Regions from separate parts of the Streptomyces sp. NPDC002845 genome, predicted to be linked through region 1. Evidence: riboswitches for the same ligand, from Rfam matches in the RefSeq annotation. Region 1 holds a riboswitch; each other region holds the start of a gene.
The links. Region 1 has a riboswitch for cobalamin ahead of ACWD3C_RS07700 (cobalamin biosynthesis protein). Riboswitches for the same ligand answer to the same signal wherever they lie in the genome.

Region 2: linked by a shared signal. The riboswitch ahead of ACWD3C_RS36090 (ribonucleoside-diphosphate reductase subunit alpha) and the one ahead of ACWD3C_RS07700 (cobalamin biosynthesis protein) in region 1 are both predicted to bind cobalamin.
Region 3: linked by a shared signal. The riboswitch ahead of ACWD3C_RS10025 (CbtB domain-containing protein) and the one ahead of ACWD3C_RS07700 (cobalamin biosynthesis protein) in region 1 are both predicted to bind cobalamin.
Region 4: linked by a shared signal. The riboswitch ahead of ACWD3C_RS38210 (ABC transporter substrate-binding protein) and the one ahead of ACWD3C_RS07700 (cobalamin biosynthesis protein) in region 1 are both predicted to bind cobalamin.

Annotation. Positions count from the first base shown of each region.
Region 1 is NZ_JBSFUU010000008.1:30,036-33,234, forward strand. Features, by position in the region: gene ACWD3C_RS07685 (helix-turn-helix domain-containing protein) at 1-321, shown strand, start outside; gene ACWD3C_RS07690 (hypothetical protein) at 442-870, shown strand; gene ACWD3C_RS07695 (DUF397 domain-containing protein) at 1,142-1,348, opposite strand; cobalamin riboswitch at 1,664-1,802, shown strand; gene ACWD3C_RS07700 (cobalamin biosynthesis protein) at 1,961-2,956, shown strand; gene ACWD3C_RS07705 (cobyric acid synthase) at 2,953-3,199, shown strand, end outside.
Region 2 is NZ_JBSFUU010000070.1:16,007-19,205, forward strand. Features, by position in the region: gene ACWD3C_RS36090 (ribonucleoside-diphosphate reductase subunit alpha) at 1-1,936, opposite strand, end outside; cobalamin riboswitch at 2,061-2,200, opposite strand; gene ACWD3C_RS36095 (GNAT family N-acetyltransferase) at 2,263-2,766, opposite strand; gene mctP (monocarboxylate uptake permease MctP) at 3,195-3,199, opposite strand, start outside.
Region 3 is NZ_JBSFUU010000011.1:12,291-15,489, forward strand. Features, by position in the region: partial or broken gene ACWD3C_RS10015 (UvrD-helicase domain-containing protein) at 1-216, opposite strand, end outside; gene ACWD3C_RS10020 (histidine phosphatase family protein) at 696-1,289, opposite strand; cobalamin riboswitch at 1,453-1,593, shown strand; gene ACWD3C_RS10025 (CbtB domain-containing protein) at 1,629-1,853, shown strand; gene ACWD3C_RS10030 (CbtA family protein) at 1,879-2,646, shown strand; gene ACWD3C_RS10035 (acyl-CoA dehydrogenase family protein) at 2,782-3,199, shown strand, end outside.
Region 4 is NZ_JBSFUU010000078.1:36,929-40,127, forward strand. Features, by position in the region: gene ACWD3C_RS38200 (universal stress protein) at 1-770, shown strand, start outside; gene ACWD3C_RS38205 (CoA-binding protein) at 1,057-1,464, opposite strand; cobalamin riboswitch at 1,544-1,727, shown strand; gene ACWD3C_RS38210 (ABC transporter substrate-binding protein) at 1,797-2,816, shown strand; gene ACWD3C_RS38215 (FecCD family ABC transporter permease) at 2,813-3,199, shown strand, end outside.

The DNA of each region.
Region 1 (3,199 bases):
ATCGGCGGCGCGGCGGTGATGCGACGCCAGCTGGACCACATCAAGACCATGGCGGAACACCCCCGCATGACCATCCAGCTGCTGCCCTTCTCCGCCGGGGCGCACTACGCCACCGCTACGTCGTTCATCCTGCTCGGGTTCAAGGACGAGGACGACCTGCTGTACATGGAGGGCCCCACAGGGGGCCTGTCGAACCGTGACGACCTGGGCCTCACTGCGCGCTACCAGGAGTGCTTCGAGGACATCAGCGCCATCGCGTACCGCGACGAGCAGTTGATCGAGACGCTCGACGCGATCAGGGAGAGTCTGGACAACAGCTGACCCCGGGACGAGTGGCCCGGGCGGAGAACGGGGGGAGGCCTCATGGCGGTCTTCGGATTACGAGCGTGGTGGCGGGAAATACGCACGGCCCCCACCGTTCCGACGGGCGAACCACCGGCAGTGCCTCCCGAGACGACGGACCAGGACGAGCCCGCCGCGCTCAACGACCACGCCCTCAAGGCGCACGCCATACAGCGGCCCGAGTGGGCGGAGGCCCTCATCGAGGTCGAGAGCGCCCGGGTGGCCGGGGAGATACGCCTGCTGTCGGTCCGGCTGCTGCTGGGCACGACATGCGGCAGCGTCCTGCTGTTCGGCGTCTCCGTGGCCGCCCGGGTCGCCCCCGGCGTTCCCTTCGGGGCCGCGACCCCGCTCACCACGGCGGTGATCGGTGCGGTCGGCGCGGCCCTCGTCACCGCGATCGGCACGGTGCTGGGCAGGGCGCTGCGCCACCGCTCCGGAGGTACGCAGACCACCACCGTCAGTGGTGCTGTGACCTCCGGGGCTGAACCCCCGACAGAGCCCGGTTCAGAACCCGGAGCCGCTCGGTGACGGGGGTGAGCCCCCACCACACGCCGGCGCCGACGGCGATCAGCACGGTCACCACCAGCCAGACGAGACCGCGCGCCGCCCCTCCCGGCACCAGGAGCGCCGCCAGGGCACCCGCCCCGACGGAGAGCACTCCCACCACCGAACAGAAGAGCGCCAGCGGAGCGGCTGCCGCAACCCACGTCCCTCGCGCGCCGGTTTTCCCCGTGTGCGCCGAAGCTGTTTCCCTGGCCCGATCTCCCATGTGCCTACCTCCCGCCCCCCGGGCGGATCGTCACGAGCCGCCCGCTCCCGGGTTCACAAGCTCCGCCAGAAAACCACACCACGACGCCTGGCGGAAGACGAGCACCGTGTCCTTGCTCCGGTTCGAGTCACGTATCAGCACGAGCCCCTCCTCAGCGGCCACTTCCACACATTCGCCCTGGTCACCGGAGTGACTGCTCCTGACCCACACTCGCCCCGAAGACTCCCTGCCGACCACACCGAACTCCTTCGTCCCACAAGTCAGCGCACCGGCCCGGCGTCCTCACCGTGACGTCCCCAAGCGCCGCGTCCAGCCACCGCCCGGGCGTACCCGAGGCTGCGGAGGCTCGGCCACACCAGGTTCGTCTCCCCGCCACGAATCACCCAATGCCGCTCGCCGGCGCTTTCAGTGTTCGTACTGCCGTTCCCTCCAGTCTTCCCAGCTTCCGGGCCGGGAAAGAGCACAGAAACCGCCGATTCGGCCGGCTGACGACATTTCAGCGGTGTGGGCCTCAGCACAGCACAGCGCCGCAGGTCAACGGCAAGTTGACGGGTCTTCCAACCCCGTGGTGGACTGCCGGGGCCAGTACGGCGGCAGGAGAGGAAGCCGGTGTGAATCCGGCGCGGTCCCGCCACTGTCACCGGGGTGCCGAGCCCCGGGAGCCAGGAACTCTCGCCGCCGGTCTCGTCGAACCAGGGCGCGGACACCCTGAGTGAGGACATAACGCCATGAGCGGCTGCCCGTTGAGGCTCCCGAACAGTACGAGGCTCCGTAGCGGTACGAGGCTCCGTACACCCGGTACGCGACGCGGTACGCGCGACCTTCCCGCCGTAGCGATCGGCTGAAGTCATGCGTGCCGATCGCGTTTTCGCGTACGGCGCCGCCGCCGGACTTCTCGGTGACCTTCTCCTGGGCGACCCCCGCCGCGGGCATCCGGTCGCCGCGTTCGGGCGGGCCGCGGGCGCCGTGGAGCGGGTGCTGTGGCGGGACCACCGCGGGTGGGGCGCGCTGCACACCGCCGTGTGCGCCGGTGGGGTCGTGGCGCTCGGGGCCGTCGCCGCTGCCGTCGTACGTCCGTCCCGTACCGCTTCCGTCGCGCTGACCGCCGCCGCCACCTGGGCGGTTGTCGGGGGGACTTCGCTCGGGCGAGAGGCTCGGGCCATTGGGCAGGCACTGGAAGCCGGAGACGTCGAAGGCGCCCGGGCGCGGCTGCCGCACCTGTGCGGGCGGGACCCGCAGGCGCTCGACGCCGACGGGATCGCCCGGGCCGTCGTGGAGTCCGTCGCCGAGAACACGTCGGACGCGGTGGTGGGGGCCCTGGTGTGGGGGGCCGTGGGCGGAGTGCCCGGGCTTCTCGGGTTCCGGGCCGTCAACACCCTGGACGCCATGGTCGGGCACAAGTCGGCCCGCTACAGGCGGTACGGGTGGGCCTCCGCCCGGCTCGACGACGTGGCCGGGTGGCCGGGGGCCCGGCTGACCGCCGCGCTCGCCGCCGTGGCCGGAAGCCAGCCACGCGGGGCCGTACGTGCCTGGCGTGCCGACGCCGCCGCGCACCCGAGCCCCAACGCCGGGCCCGTGGAGGCCTCGTACGCCGGGGCGCTCGGCGTGCGGCTGGGCGGGACGCTCTCGTACGGGGGGCGTGTCGAGCACCGGCCGGTACTCAACGGCGAGGGGCGCGCCGTGGCCGTGGGGGACATCGAGCGGACCGTACGGCTCTCACGGCGCGTGGGGTGGCTCGCGCTCGGCGTGTGCGCCGGGGCGCGACCGCTCAACCGCACCGCCGCGCGACTGCTCAGGACGCCACTGCTCAGGACGCGACTGCTCAGGAGAGGACGGACGTCATGAGCGGCGGACTGCTCGTCGCAGGCACCACCTCCGACGCCGGGAAGAGCGTCGTCACCGCCGGGATCTGCCGGTGGCTGGTGCGGCAGGGGGTCAAGGTCGCGCCCTTCAAGGCGCAGAACATGTCCCTCAATTCGTTCGTGACACGCGAGGGCGCCGAGATCGGTCGGGCGCAGGCCATGCAGGCCCAGGCGTGCCGTGTCGAACCGACCGCGCTGATGAACCCCGTGCTGCTCAAGCCGGGAA
Region 2 (3,199 bases), on a different contig from region 1:
GGAACTCGCCGGAGAGGGTCTCGCGCTTGAACAGGTTGGAGACCTGGGGCTCGATGCACTCGTACACGCCGGCGATCGACGCGATCGTGGCGGTGGGCGCGATGGCGAGGAGCAGCGAGTTGCGCAGCCCCGTCTCGGCGATGCGTTCCCGCAGGGCCGCCCAGCGCTCCGGCCAGGTGAACTCGACTCCGTAGTGGTCGGGGTGGAGGACGCCCCGGGCCGTACGGGTCTTCTGCCAGGCGGGGAGGGGCCCGTTGCGCTCGGCGAGGTCGGCGGAGGCCTCGTACGCGGCGAGCATGACGCGTTCGGCGATGCGGGTGGAAAGGCGCTTGGCCTCCGGTGAGTCGAAGGGCAGGCGCAGCTTGAAGAACACGTCCTGCAGGCCCATCGCGCCCAGGCCGACGGGCCGCCACTTCGCGTTCGACCGGCCCGCCTGCTCGGTGGGGTAGAAGTTGATGTCGACGACGCGGTCGAGGAAGGTGACGGCGGTGCGGACGGTGGCGTCGAGCCGCTCCCAGTCGAGGTCGCCGGTCGACGTATCGACAAAGGCACCCAGATTCACCGAACCGAGGTTGCAGACCGCCGTCTCCCCGTCGTCCGTGACCTCCAGGATCTCCGTGCAGAGGTTGGAGGAGTGGATGACGTGGTCCGGCTCGGCCGTCTGGTTGGCGGTGCGGTTGGCGGCGTCCTTGAAGGTCATCCAGCCGTTGCCGGTCTGCGCGAGGGTGCGCATCATGCGGCCGTAGAGATCGCGGGCCGGGATGGTCCTGCGGGCGAGCCCCTCGGCCTCCGCCCTGCGGTAGGCGGCCTCGAACTCCGTGCCCCACAGGTCGGCCAGTTCGGGCACGTCGGCCGGCGAGAACAGCGACCACGGCTCGTCGGCGTTCACACGGCGCATGAACTCGTCCGGGACCCAGTGCGCGAGGTTCAGGTTGTGCGTACGGCGGGCGTCCTCGCCGGTGTTGTCGCGCAGCTCCAGGAACTCCTCGATGTCCGAGTGCCAGGTCTCCAGGTAGACGGCGGCCGCGCCCTTGCGCCGGCCGCCCTGGTTCACGGCGGCGACCGAGGCGTCGAGGGTCTTCAGGAACGGGACGATGCCGTTGGAGTGCCCGTTCGTGCCGCGGATCAGTGAACCGCGGGAGCGGACGCGGGAGTACGCGATGCCGATGCCGCCGGCGTGCTTCGAGAGGCGGGCCACCTGGTGGTAGCGGTCGTAGATCGAGTCCAGCTCGTCCTTCGGGGAGTCGAGGAGGTAGCAGGACGACATCTGGGGGTGCCGGGTGCCGGAGTTGAAGAGCGTGGGGGAGGAGGGAAGGTAGTCGAGGCGGCTCATCAGCCCGTACAGGGCGGCCACTTCGTCGACGGACCGGGTCGTGTCGTCCTCGGCGAGACCGGCGGCCACCCGGAGCATGAAGTGCTGGGGCGTCTCGATGACCTTGCGGGTGATGGGGTGCCGGAGCAGATAGCGGGAGTGGAGCGTCCGCAGACCGAAGTAGCCGAAGCGGTCGTCGGCGTCCGGGTCGGCGAGCGCGTCGAGCCGCTCGGCGTGGACGCGTACGAACTCGGCCGTACGGTCCGCGATGAGCCCCTCCCGGTGCCCGACCGCGACCGACCCGGTGAAGGACGTGACGCCCTGCGAGGCGGCCTCGGCGGCGATGCCGATGGTCAGCAGCCGGGCGGCCAGCCGGGAGTAGGCCGGGTCCTCGGAGATGAGGCCGGCCGCCGCCTCCGTGGCCAGCTCGCGCAGCTCCGTCTCGTCGGCCCGGGCGGACCGGCCGCGCAGCGCGGCGGCGGCGACCCGGCCGGGGTCGGCGTCGGGGAGGTCGGCGGTCAGCTCGGTCAGGGTCCGCAGCAGGGTTGCTCCGGGACCGTCGTCCGCGGTGGATGTCGCGGACTGAGCCGCTGCTGAAGCCGGTTCGGCTGGCGCGATGGTCACGTGGGGCTCTCCCTCGCTCGGCACGGGGGCCTCGCACAGGGCAGGGGGCAGCACACGAGCGCACGTGGCGTCGCGTCCACCGGCCCATTCCACGAGACCCGGACGTCAGGGCACCCGGACCGGACGGCCGGGCGCACTGTCGGCAGGTCCTCGGACTGACGTTCGTGCGGGCCTGTCCCGGGGACAGACATGCACAAGTACACCGTTGCGGGACAGTTCCGGATTCGCACCGGATTCCCCTGCGGCGACAGCGAGCATGAGCATACATCTTGTGCCGGGCCGCGAGGTCACCCCCACATGTTGTGCCGTATCGGTTCCAGAGGGTGTCAGAGCGTCAGCTCGTAGGTGAGCAGGCTGATGTCGAGCTCGGGAATCGGGTTCCAGTCGCGCTCGGGGGTGCGGGTGAAGCCGAGGCGCTCGTAGATGCGGTGGGCGGTGCGCATCGCGGCCTGGGTGGACAGGACGACGCGGACGCAGCCGGGCGTGGCGCGGGCGCGGTCGAGGCAGCCGCGTACGAGGGCTTCGCCCGTGCCCCGGCCACGGGACGCGGGGGTGACCGCGAGCATGCGGATCTCGGCCTCACCGGGCCGCGCTATGTCGGCCATGGGACCGCCGGACGGGACGAACGTCACACCGCCGAGCACCCGGTCCCGCTCCACGGCCACAAGGACCTCGGCCGCGGCCGCTCGCTTGGCCACGTCCTTCAGCTCGCCGAGGTACCCGTCGCTCTCACCGAAGTCGAGCAGGCCGTCGCCGAGATAGGCCTGCGCGGTGATCTCCCCGAGAGCGTCGTACTCGTCGGGCCTGGCCTGCCGGATCGTGATGTCCATGGATGGCAGTCTGCCGGAGGCGGGGGGCGGGCAGGGCAGTTTGGGTGGGTGGGGGTTGCTGTAGATCGGCCTGAACGGCCTCGTCCTCAAACGCTGGACAGGCTGATGGTGCCTGGTCTGGGCTGCAAAGGCTCAGCGCGGAGCTGGAGGAGCTTGGCGCGGGCCCATGGGGCTGGAGCAGGTCGGCGAGGTTGGCGCGGGCTCATCGGCGCCACTCCGGCTGAGGCCGCGCCCCGCAAGGGGCGCGGGGCTGTATCGATATGCGGCTCCGCCGCGTGGGCGCGACCAGCCCCACACAACCCGCAGACCCCCGACAACCCCACCACCCACCCCCTACCGGTGGGGTCGAAGGGGCGGAGCCCCTGGGGGATGGGACGGGTAGGGGCGGCGGGGGCGAAATCAAACCCCGCGCCGCCCCCCGGGCACCCCTAGT
Region 3 (3,199 bases), on a different contig from region 1:
GTTGGCTTGTTCGGCAAGGAGGGGGCCGAAGCGGAAGGATCGAGTCAGGGTGAGGTGGGTGGCTTCGAAGCCTGTCATGATGTCCCGGGCTCCGCGCCAGCCGTAGATCGCCTGTGCGGAGTCGCCGACCATGACCAGCTGGGTGTGGGCACGTTGAGCGGCGAAGACCTGTTCCAGGACGGGGTTGGTGTCCTGTGCTTCGTCGAGGAAGAGGAAGCTCGGGTGTTCCAGGGGCCCGTTCGGTGGTGCGGGATCGTACGGCAGTTTGGTGCGGAGAGTCCCCGGGGCAGTGGAGATCGGGACCGGCCCCGGTTGGCCGCCGCCTTCCCGCGCGTGGGCAGCCGGGGTGCGTTCGCTCGGCGGACCGGTCCGGGTTGCCCCGGCGAGGCCGCCACGTGCACCGAGCGACCGTCAGCCGGATGGTTCGGCGGCCCGCCCGGCGGTTGAGGTCGGCGTCATCGGTCAGGTTGAGGCGGGAGGGGGCCGTTCAGTGGGACCAGGGCTGCCTGGTCGCCCGACGGGGCAGGTCCGTCGGGCGAAGAGCGCGGTCGGCGCGTCGGTCGAGGTCGGCAACCAGGGCCGTCCGGTCGGCCGAGGCCGAGTGGGCGTGGGTCTCGCCCGCCCGGCTGACCGCGCCTCACCACGCAGACCCGCGCGCCGGACGGAGGAGCTTGCCCTCGTCGAGGGCGGCCGGCTCACGCGGGGTCAGTGGAGGCGCCCGTCTCCCCGAGCGGCCGTCCTGCCCGTACGTTCCAGCGGGCGGCCCGGCCGCTGAGTTCCGTGGCGGTCAGCGGGGGTACGTCGACGCGCCAGAAGGCGGACTCCGGCGCGCCCAGCACGCGTACCAGCACGGCCCGTACGACCTCGGGCTCGACCACGGCGACGGTGCGGCCGCCGACCTGGGCGGCCGTGTCGAGCCAGCGTGCGACCCGGTCGCACAGCGCGCGGACCGACTCGCCGCCGTGCGGGGCGGAGTCGGGTTCGGACAGCCACCGGACCATCGCCTCCGGCTCCCTGCCGCTGACCTCCGCCAGGTCCGCGCCGCGCCAGCGGCCGACGTCCAGACCGGCGAGTGAGGGCACCGAAACGGCGTCGAGCCCGAGCGCGTCGGCCGTCTCGCGGCAGCGCACGCTGGGGGAGACCCACGCCCGGTCGGCGGCCGGGACCGTGCCCGCGGCCGCGTGGGCCGACCGAAGGCCGGCGGCGTCCAGCGGGCACCCGTCGTCGAAACGGGCCTCGCGGAGGGCCTTGTTCAGTGCGGGTGAGATCAACATCACTCGGCTCGTCATCCGCCCACTCTCGTACTCGACTCGTCCTCGGCTCGTACTCAACACCCTTGCCCTGTCCGGGACATGACCATAAGGCGACCTGGAAACGGCCGCGTGACCAGGTCACCGGCGCACGGTGCGCCGCCCATGCGCCCTTGGCCGGAACCCCGCTTCGCGGTACGTTCGCGTCGATATCGATGACGGTCGACGGAAGCCGGTGGGAATCCGGCACGGTCGCGCCACTGTAAGCCCAGCCCGTACCGCGCCCGCCAGGGGCGACAGGGGCTGAGCAAGTCAGACCCGTGGCCGTCGTCCTGTGCACCACCGAGACGGGACGCGAGTTCCCCAGGAGGTCCTGCCATGGCGCAGTCCGCCGTCGCATCGTCGGCCGCAACCCCCACCGCCGTACCGGCAAAGCTGCCGGTCGGCGCGATCGTCCCCTGGGCGGTCTTCTTCGGCATCCTGATGCTGGTCCTGCTCTACTTCGTCGGCGCCGAACAGGGCGCCACCTCGCTGCTGTCCGGGGAGGGCGTCCACGAGTGGGTGCACGACGCCCGCCACCTGCTCGGCTTCCCCTGCCACTGACGGCGACGAGGAACCGTAACCGCGCATGAACTCCACAACGGTCAGAAACCTCCTGGTCCGCGGCATGCTCGCGGGCCTCGCCGCAGGCCTTCTCGCCCTGGTCGTCGCCTACTTCCTGGGCGAGCCGCGGGTCGACGAGGCCATCGCCTTCGAGGAGGCCCACGCCCATGAGCACGGCGGCGAGGAACCCTTCAGCCGCACCCTGCAGTCCACCACCGGTCTGAGCACCGGCGTCCTGGTCTACGGCGTCGCGTTCGGCGGCATCGCCGCTCTCGCGTACTGCTTCGCGCTCGGCCGGATCGGCCTCTTCGGGCCGCGCGCGAGCGCGCTGCTCCTGGCGGTGGCGGGGCTGGTCGCGGTCTATGTCGTCCCCTTCCTCAAGTACCCGCCCAACCCGCCCGCCGTCGGCAGCCCCGACGCCCTCGACCAGCGCACCGTGCTGTACTTCCTGATGATCGTGCTCGGCGTGCTCCTGGCCGTCGGCACCGTGATCCTGGGCAAGCGCCTCGCGCCCCGCCTGGGCAACTGGAACGCCACCGTCGCCGCGGGCGCCTTCTTCGTCCTCGCCGTAGGCCTGGCGTATGCCTTCCTGCCGTCCTACGACGAGGCCCCCGAGGGCTTCCCCGCCACGCTGCTCTGGCAGTACAGGCTGTCCGCCCTCGCGATCCAGGTGACCCTCTGGACCGCGTACGGCCTGGTCTTCGGGCACCTGGCGGAACGGCTCCTGGCTCCGCGCCCGGCAGCCGCCCGGGAGAAGGGAAGCGCCGCACAGGCAACTCCCGCCACTCGCTGAGCGATCGACCACATGGCTAAGGCTCCCCGGACTTCCGGGGAGCCTTAGCCATGTGTCCCGCACGTGTTCCCAATTTCTGGAACACGTTCTACGGTGTGCGCCGTCAGGTCCGGCCGTGGGGAGCCAGGAGGCGCCGTGCATCTCGAATACACGCCCGAGCAGCAGCGGCTGCGCACCGAACTGCGCGCCTACTTCGCCGAGTTGGTCCCGGCGGGCGCCCACACGCGGCACGCCGGACCGGCCGCGCAGAAGCGGTTCTACCGCGACACGATCCGCCGCCTCGGCACGGACGGCTGGCTGGGCGTGGGCTGGCCGAAGGAGTACGGCGGGCGCGGACTGACCGCCATGGAACAGTTCATCTTCTTCGACGAGGCCGCCCAGGCCGGCGTCCCGCTGCCGCTGATGGCGCTCAACACGGTCGGCCCGACGATCATGCGGTACGGCACCGAGGAGCAGAAGGCGTCGTTCCTGCCGAAGATCCTCTCCGGCGAGATCGACTTCGCGATCGGCTACAGCGAGCCCGACGCGGGCACGGACCTGGCCTCGCTGAAGA
Region 4 (3,199 bases), on a different contig from region 1:
TGGGGCACGAGCCGTTCCTGGAAGCCGAGACCCGGCAGGACTGGGGCGACCGGTTCCCCCAGGACACGGCCGACGGCCTCCGGGCCCGGCACCCCGGCCTCGACGTGAGCGCGGAGCGGCTCTTCGGCCGGGCGAGCGAGGTGCTGACCGGGGTCGCGCGGGAGTCCGAACTGCTCGCCCTGGGGTCCTGTGGGCTCAGCGGGATCGCCGGGTTCCTGCTCGGCTCGGTCGGCCAGGCCGTCGTCGCGCACGCCGAGCGGCCCGTCGTCCTCGTCCGGGCCGGGGAGCAGGCGGTCGACGAGCATGGGAAGGACCCGTCCGGAATCCCGTCCGCCGCGGCACCGTTCCGCCCCGTCGCCCTCGGCATCGACACGTCCGACCCCGACGACACGCTCATCGGGTTCGCGTTCGAGGCGGCCGTCCGGCGCGAGACCCTCCTCCGGGTCGTCCACGGCTGGAACCTGCCACCCCACTTCGCGTACGGCCCTCCCATGCCCGTCGAACCGAGCGCCGAACTGGGGCAGCGGGACGCCGCCGCTCTGACCGAGGTCCTGCGCCCCTGGCGGCAGAAGTTCCCGGTCGTCGAGGTCGCCGAGGAGTCACGGCTCGGCAGGGCAGCCGACCACCTGGTGGACGCCTCCCGCGAGGCCTCTCTGCTCGTCGTCGGCCGCCGCATCCGCCACGCGCCCGTCGGCCCCCACATCGGCCCGGTCACCCACGCGGTACTGCACCACGCCACGGCGCCCGTCGCCGTCGTACCCCACGAGTGAGAGCTCAGAGCCTGTGTCATGTCCCCGGCCGGGCGCCCGCCGCCTGGCACGCACTCCCCCACTGCCTTAAGGGCGTGGGGGGACCCCCAGCCGCGTTGCCGAAACGCCCACGTGGCTCCTCCCCCACGCTCGAACCGGCTTCGCTCGGCTCGCGCGGGGGCACCCCCATCGAGGACCTTCCGGCGCCTTGCGATCGCACGCTCCCCCACTCTCGGCTGCGCTCTAGCGGGGGGGGGGGACCCCATGACGACGTGCGCTGATCCGACCGGGGATGTGACACAGGCTCTCAGCCCAGGCGGGGGATCTCGATGGCCGGGCAGCGGTCCATCACCATGTCCAGGCCGGCCGCGCGGGTGTGCTGGTACGCCTCCTCGTCGATCACACCCAGCTGGAACCAGACCGCCTTGGCGCCGATGGCCGCGGCCTCGTCGGCGACCGGCCCGGCGAGTGCGCTGTTGACGAAGACGTCGACCACGTCGACCGGGAAGGGGATGTCGGACAGGGACGCGTAGCCCTGCTCGCCATGGACCGTCTCCGCCTTGGGGTGCACCGGGACGATGCGCTTGCCGTAGCGCTGCAGGACGTCCGCGACGCCGTACGCCGCGCGGCGCTCGTTCATGGACAGGCCGACGACGGCCCAGGTGTCGCCGAGTTCCGTCAGGATTCTGCGGATCGTGGCCGGATCGCCGTACATGTCCTGTCTCCCGTGTCCGAAGTAGGGGTTCACCGGTCGGCAACAGCGCAGGGCGCCCGGCGATTCCCGCATCCCGGCGTGATAGCTTGCCGAGGCCAGTCGAACCCACGTGCGTGGGTCAGGGAATCCGGTGCGAATCCGGAACTGACGCGCAGCGGTGAGGGGGACGGGCGGGGCATCGGCCACTGGACCAGGACGGTCCGGGAAGGCGCCACGTCCGGGTGATCCCGAGTCCGAAGACCTGCTGGCGGCCCCCGCGGTCGGACGACGGCGGGGGAGCACCGTACGACCGGGCTCCGCGTACGAGCCCTCGACGACGAGGACCGACTCCCGTGCCGTTCGCGCGCCTTGCCCGTCCCGCCGCCCTGCTCGCCTGCGGAGCGCTGCTCCTCACCGGCTGCGGAACGAGCGGTTCCACGACGACCGCCGAGGCCGCGGTCACCCTCGACAACTGCGGCCGCACCGTACGCGTCGACTCCCCGCCGAAGCGGGCCGTCTCCCTCAACCAGGGCACCACCGAGATCATGCTCTCCCTCGGCCTCGCCGACCGGATGGCGGGCACCGCCACCTGGACCGACCCCGTGCTGAAGGGCCTGGAGAAGGCGAACGCCAAGGTGGAGCGCATCGCCGACAACGCCCCCTCCTTCGAACGGGTCCTGGACGCCGAGCCGGACTTCGTCGCCGCGTCCTTCGTCTCCACCCTCGGCAAGGGCGGCGTGGCCACCCGCGAGCAGTTCGAGAAGCTCGGCGTGCCCACCTATGTCTCGCCGTCCGACTGCGAGGGCAAGGACAACTCCGGCGACGGGGACGGCTCGCGGGCGAAGCCGCTGACCATGGACACCGTGTACGGCGAAGTCCGCGACCTCGCCGAGGTGTTCGGGGTGGAGGAGCGGGGCGAGAAGCTCGTCGCCTCGCTCAAGAAGAGGACAGCGACGGCCACTTCGGGGATCGACGCCTCCGACGCCACCCTCCTGTACTGGTTCGCCAACTCCGAGTCCCCCTACATGGCGGGCTGTTGCGGAGCCCCCGGCACCATCACCCGGACCCTCGGCGCCCAGAACGTCTTCGACGACACGCACGAGGAGTGGCCCCAGATCAACTGGGAGACCGTCGCCGACCGCGACCCGGACGTCCTCGTCATCGGCGACCTGGTCCGCAAGTCGCAGACCGCCGAGTCCGCCGAGAAGAAGATCGCGTTCCTGGAGTCCGACCCGGTCACCAAGAACATGACCGCCGTGAAGAACAAGCGGTACGTGCTGCTCAGCGGACAGGCCATGAACCCGACCATCCGCACCGTGGAGGGCGTGGAGCGGGTCGCCGCCGGGCTGCGCGCGTTCGGGCTCGCCGGGTGACTGTCCGGGGGCTTCTGCTCGGCGCGACCGGAGTGGCCCTGCTGTGCGGCTCGCTCGCCGTCGCGATCACCATCGGACCGGCCGACATCCGCGTCGGCGACGTGTGGTCCGTGGTCGCGGCCCATCTCGGCTGGGGGAGCACGGACTTGAGCCCCGTGCGGGACGGGATCGTGTGGCAGCTGAGGCTGCCGCGCACGCTGCTGGCGGCCGTGTGCGGTGCCGGGCTCGCCGTGTGCGGTGCCGTCATGCAGTCGCTGCTGCGCAATCCGCTCGCCGATCCGTTCGTGCTCGGGGTCTCGTCCGGGGCCTCGACGGGCGCGGTCGCCGTGGTCGTGCTGGGGATCGGCGGCGGGGCGGTGTCGCTGTCGGCGGGCGCGTTCCTG